DNA from 2 places in the Citrobacter sp. C1 genome. Region 2 is predicted to be linked to the other one. Evidence: predicted binding sites of a transcription regulator. Region 2 holds the regulator's gene; the other holds the start of a gene.
What was found. Region 2 encodes PurR, which represses purine synthesis genes. Its sites were predicted from a motif close to CANGCAAACGTTTGCNTG; they were not measured.
Positions count from the first base shown of each region.

Region 1: the regulator PurR is predicted to act here: its motif matches at 1,617-1,634, upstream of raiA (ribosome-associated translation inhibitor RaiA).

Region 1 covers NZ_CP115035.1:1,278,987-1,282,102, forward strand. Annotated here, with positions in the region: gene pheA (bifunctional chorismate mutase/prephenate dehydratase) at 1-928, opposite strand, end outside; Phe leader region at 951-1,076, opposite strand; gene pheL (pheA operon leader peptide PheL) at 1,028-1,075, opposite strand; gene raiA (ribosome-associated translation inhibitor RaiA) at 1,180-1,518, opposite strand; gene bamD (outer membrane protein assembly factor BamD) at 1,788-2,525, opposite strand; gene rluD (23S rRNA pseudouridine(1911/1915/1917) synthase RluD) at 2,657-3,116, shown strand, end outside.
Region 2 covers NZ_CP115035.1:2,618,631-2,621,746, reverse strand. Annotated here, with positions in the region: gene punC (purine nucleoside transporter PunC) at 1-383, opposite strand, end outside; gene punR (DNA-binding transcriptional activator PunR) at 496-1,407, shown strand; gene purR (HTH-type transcriptional repressor PurR) at 1,425-2,450, opposite strand; gene cydH (cytochrome bd-I accessory subunit CydH) at 2,748-2,837, shown strand; gene IB214_RS12625 (MFS transporter) at 3,016-3,116, shown strand, end outside.

The sequences.
Region 1 (3,116 bases), 1.3 Mb from region 2:
CACCCGCCTGTTGCCCTGTCGCTATCAACAACGTGGTTTTCGCCGGAACCTGGTCGGAAACATTAATAGCCTTGCGTGCAAGCACAACAAAACGGGTAATGTTTTGCGTCTGATTCGCTTCAATATGTTCAAGTACCTGCAGACCGTGCAGCACGCCACCGGCTTCGCTGCCCAACGCTGCCACGCGCGGTGAGTTCGCCTGGGCGACTTTTTCCATTGCCGCAGAGGTGCTTTCGGTATATTCGATCTTCCAGTGCGGATAACGATTGAGGAATTTGCTGCATTGCTGGAACGGTTGCGGATGGCTATACACGGTTTCGATGCTATTCAGGTCCGTAGTACCGGAAACCAGCACGCAGTGGTCGATAATAATGGTCATCTCGCCGACGATGGAGAGGCTGGTGTGCTGCAGCAAGTCGTAAACATCGTTGATCGCGCCAGAGCTGGTGTTCTCAATCGGCACGACCGCGTAGTCCGCCTGTCCGGTTTCGACCTGATTAAAGATATCGGCAAACTTGGCGCAACCGCTTTCAATAAATTGCTCAAAATGGCGAGCGGCATACTGACGCGCAGCGAGGTGCGAATACGAGCCTTTTGGCCCCAGAAACGCGACGCGGGCGGAGTGCGGATTGATTTTATTCAGATGCTGCTGCAGGAGCGCCTGCTGGGTGAGAACGGAATCTTCAATAATGAGCTGGAACAGGCGTGTGATGTAGTGGGCATCGAGGTGATGCACTTTACCCAACTGGATCAGTCGGTCCAGCAGATCGCGCTCGCGGTCAATATCGCGCACCGGACGATGAGAAAGCAATTTTGCTTTACCGACTTCGACGGCCAGACCACGACGCTCAGCCAGCAGGGCCAGTAATTTTTCATCCAGCGAGCTTATCTTATCGCGCAGCGCCAGTAATGGGTTTTCCGATGTCATAGTGTTGCCTTTTTTATTATCAATAAAAAAGGCCCCCCGTTGTGGGAGGCCTTATTGTTCGTCTTCGCATTATTTATCACACGACGAAACGCCTCCCATTCAGGGGAAGGTAAAAAAGAATGCGAAGAAGAACGGAATAAGTTTCATGTCAATTTCCTTTGGCTACGTCAGTTAAAGTACCTGTACTGTTTTCACCCTGTCAACAAAAAACGCGCCCGAAGGCGCGTTGGCGATACACTCAATGTAAGGGACTACTCTTCTTCTGCTTCGACGAAGTTGGCGTCTTTTACTGAAGTTGTTGCACGACGGGCTTCGCCTTTGTGCTGCACTTTATTGAGCTGCCGTTCCAGCTTGTTGATCAAATCGTTAATAGCGGTGTACATATCTTCGTGCTTAGCGCTGGCAACCAAATGTCCGTTCGGTGTATTGATGGTGGCGTCAGCAGTGAAACCCTGTGGCTCCTTGGACAGAATGATATGTGGATTAATCAGATGAGTTTGCCATTTTTCAAGTTTGGCGAGACGGTCTGCGACATGCTGGCGAATTGCCGGAGTAATTTCCATTTGTTTACTGGTAATGTTCATTGTCATAAATTTTACCTCTTGTCTTTCCCGTCTTGGTGATTCCAGCATACCTTTCCTAATGTCAAAATGTGTGATCTAAATCACATTATTTTGTCGCTTTTTGTCAAGAAAACCTTTTTGTGAGGCACCGCAGGAACAGGCGATCTTTTACTTGAGGAATACCTGAAAGCAGGCCATATTTGATAGGATGCGTTGCAGCTAAACCGCTTCAGTTACGGCGTAAACGGATAAAAAAACGGCAGCCCGAGGGCTGCCGTTTTGCATTCAGCGAGGAATCAGGTATTACTGCTGTTGGCGGCAATAATTTTCGCCACTTTTTCGGCCTGTGCAGTCATCTGCATCTGGCGATAGGCGTTTTCCATCAGCGGTAAAGCATCACGTGTTGCCTGGGTATCCGGGAAGTCACGCAGCATACCTTCTACGCGGTTCACCACAGCAACCCACGCGCCGCGTGCGGTGTAGTACTCAGCAACGGAGTACTCATATTTCGCCAGGCGATCTTTCAGGAATACCAGGCGCTTGGTGGCGTCCGTTGTGTACTGGCTATTCGGGTAGCCACGTACCAGTTTGGAAAAGTCATTAAACGCAGCTCGGGCGTGCTGTGGATCGCGATCGCTGCGATCAACACCAAAGAATCCTTGCAGTGCGCTATCATCCAACGCCATATTGGTCAGGCCACGCATATACATGACATAATCAATGTTAGGGTGTGTCGGGTTCAGACGGATAAAACGATCGATGGCGGCCTGAGCGAGCGGCAGATCGGCATTTTTGTAGTAGGCGTAGATGAGATCTAATTGCACCTGCTGAGAATAAGGTCCAAATGGATAGCGATTATCCAACGCTTCCAATTGCGTTATTGCCTGTTTCCAGTTACCGTCCTGCAGCTTTTGCTGAGCAGTCGCGTAGATTTCATTTGGTGGGTTATCGGGCACCTCTTCCTTTGAACCAGAGCAACCCGCCAAAAACAGGCTCAACGTGGCTGCTGCCACCAGGTATTTCATGCGCGTCATGACGTTTTGACTTTCCTCAAAATGTTTTACGGGAGATTCTCTGTTCCTGCTCCCGGTTAAGACCAGCTACAATAGCACACTATATTAAACGGCAAAGCCGTAAAACCCAACGTTAAACGAAGAAGCAGTTTATGGCACAACGAGTAGAACTCACCGCAACAGTCTCCGATAATCAGCTCGGTCAACGCTTAGATCAGGCTTTGGCCGAATTGTTCCCTGATTATTCGCGTTCTCGCATAAAAGAATGGATCCTCGATCAGCGCGTGCTGGTAAACGGGAATCTTTGCGATAAACCGAAAGAAAAAGTTTTGGGTGGAGAACGTGTCTCCATCAATGCTGAAATTGACGAAGAAATTCGTTTTGAAGCGCAAGATATCCCGCTAGATATCGTCTATGAAGATGACGATATTCTGGTCATCAACAAACCACGTGATTTCGTGGTACATCCGGGCGCCGGTAATCCTGATGGCACGGTATTGAATGCGTTACTGCATTATTACCCGCCGATTGCGGATGTTCCTCGTGCAGGTATCGTGCACCGTCTGGATAAAGACACCACCGGATTAATGGTGGTAGCAAAAACGGTTCCGG
Region 2 (3,116 bases):
ACTTTTTGCGAGGGATAATAATCAGCAACCAACGCCTGCCAGATAACCGACGCCGCACAGACACCCACAGCCTGGATAAAGCGCAGCACCAGCAAGCCGGTGGCGTTTTCGACCCAAAGCATGCCAAGACTGCTCAGCGCGAAGATGGAGAGGCCCAGTAGCAAAATAGGCTTGCGGCCATAATGGTCGGAGAGTGGCCCCCACAGAAGTTGCGCGATGGCAAAACCCGCTAAGAACAGGCTAAGGCTGGCGCTGACGGCTGATGCTGGGGTTTGCAAATCGGACTGAATAGCCGCAAATGCTGGCAAATACATATCCGTTGCCAGAAAACCGAGCACGCTAAGACCTGCCAGCCAGACTAAAAACCCTTTTCCAGGTTGCATCATTATTTCTCTTTATAAGCAATAGAACAGTGCCGCTGAGTGTAGTGAGTGAAATTCTTGCTGTGAAACGCTAATATTTGCTTATTGATTTCAAATTTTTTGCAGGCAGAGTATGTGGTCAGAATATTCCCTTGAAGTGGTGGATGCAGTCGCACGCAACGGCAGCTTTAGTTCTGCCGCCCAGGAGTTGCACCGCGTGCCTTCGGCGGTGAGCTATACCGTGCGTCAACTGGAGGAGTGGTTGGCTGTGCCTCTTTTCGAACGTCGCCATCGGGATGTGGAATTAACCCCCGCCGGGGCGTGGTTTTTAAAAGAAGGGCGTTCTGTTATCAAAAAAATGCAGATCACTCGCCAACAATGTCAGCAAATTGCCAACGGCTGGCGTGGGCAACTGGCGATTGCCGTCGATAATATTGTCAGGCCGGAGCGGACCCGGCAGATGATTGTGGATTTCTACCGTCATTTTGATGATGTGGAGTTAATCGTTTTTCAGGAGGTGTTTAACGGCGTCTGGGATGCGTTATCGGACGGGCGCGTGGAGCTGGCGATTGGCGCGACGCAGGCTATTCCGGTAGGGGGGCGCTATACGTTTCGCGATATGGGAATGTTGAGCTGGAACTGCGTGGTGGCAAGTCATCATCCGCTGGCGTCGATGCCGGGACCGCTCAGTGACGATACGTTGCGCAACTGGCCGTCGCTGGTACGAGAAGATACCTCCCGTACGTTGCCAAAACGTATTACCTGGCTACTGGATAACCAAAAACGGGTGGTAGTGCCTGACTGGGAGTCATCTGCCACCTGCTTATCGGCTGGGCTCTGTGTTGGGATGGTGCCGACGCATTTTTCCAAACCGTGGATCGACAGCGGAAAATGGGTTGCACTACAGCTTGAAAATCCCTTTCCTGATGCCGCGTGTTGCCTGACCTGGCAGCAAAACGATACGTCACCCGCACTGAGATGGCTGCTGGACTATTTAGGGGACAGTGAAACGTTGAATAAAGAGTGGCTGCGGGAGCCAGAGTAAGGCTCCCGCACAACAGATTATCGACGATAATCGCGGAACGGACCATCGGCCACGGAGCGACGTTCTACCAGGCGCGGGTGCACCTCAATAGACTGTGACTCTTCGCGTTTATTCACGATACGGTCTAACAGCATGTTAAAGGCCGTTTCACCGAGCGAATCTTTTGGCTGATGAATGGTGGTTAATGCCGGGGTGAAGAAGCGGGCGTTACGCACGTTGTCGTAACCAATCAGCGACACATCTTGCGGGACGCGCAGGCCCATCTCATCAGCGGCGCAAAGTGCGCCCATCGCCATGATATCACCACCGCAGAAGACGGCGGTCGGGCGGTGCGACTGGGAGAGGATCTGCTGCATGGCGCGATACCCGGATTCAGGCTCAAAATCGCCCTGGACAATCCAGTTGTCAGGCACTTTAATCAGCGCTTCTTCCATCGCCTTCATAAAGCCCGCCAGGCGTCCGGCGCCGGTGTTACGCTCCATAGACCCTGGGATCACACCAATCTCGCGATGACCGCGTTCAACCAGATAACGGCCTGCCATATAACCGCCTTCAAAGGCGTTATCGATGACCGTATCGGTAAAATCGGCTTTGGCTTCGCCCCAATCCATCACCACCATCGGAATATGGCGATATTCTTCGAGTATGGAAAGCAGAGGTTCCGGGTATTCAGAACACATCACCAGCAGACCATCTACGCGCTTCTGCGCCATCATGGAGAGGTAGGCCTGCTGCTTCTCGAGGCTGTTCCACGCGTTGCCCAGAATCAGCGTATAGCCTTTCTGGAAGCAGTTCTTCTCAACGGCTTCGATGATTTCCGCAAAGTAGGCGGCTTCGCTGCTGGTCGCCAACAAGCCAATCGATTTAGTGTGATTCACCTTCAGACTGCGTGCCACCGCGCTTGGGGAATAATGTAGTTCTTTAATTGCTGCCCAGACGGCATTGCGCGTTTCTTCCGCGACAAAGCGTGTTTTGTTAATTACGTGTGATACGGTTGTAGTGGAAACGTTTGCTCGCTTCGCTACATCTTTAATTGTTGCCATTACATCTCACTCCAGACCATATCCTAAGTTCCTGAGAATACTCCAGGTAAACGTTTGCCTTCACACACCCTTCGCGCAACATCAGGGTTGCGGTACGCCAGGAAAACGACACGGAACGTCAGGAAGGGGTCAATGGCCGGTACGCTAATCAAGTAAGCGTGGAATTTTGTCTGATCTTTACGAAAAGGGGAAGAGTTAAAAGCATTTATCAATATAAATCGTGAGAGATTTTTACCTTCAAGTGTGCAAAAATGCGCAATATCACTTTTTGTGTGGGAATAAAAAGGAGAAAACTTGATGAGCACCGATCTGAAATTTTCGTTAGTCACCACCATTATTGTTCTGGGTTTGATTGTTGCCAGTGGTTTAACCGCCGCGCTGCATTGATGTATCGCCGAGGGAGAGCTATCTCCCTCATCCCGCCAACCCGTCCTCCCACTGCTATTGTTTGCAAATAAGCAAAAGTCTTTTGCATTTTTGTTAACTTTATTATTTTTGCGATCAATGTCATGCTTTTGACTCTTATTCTGTGTCGTGCTACGGCTCGACGTTACGGAGTCGCTGTATGAAAATAAATTATCCACTACTGGCGCTGGCGATAGGGGCGTTTGGTATCGGCACGACGGAGTTTTCTCCGATGGGGTTATTACCCGTCATCGCTAAAGG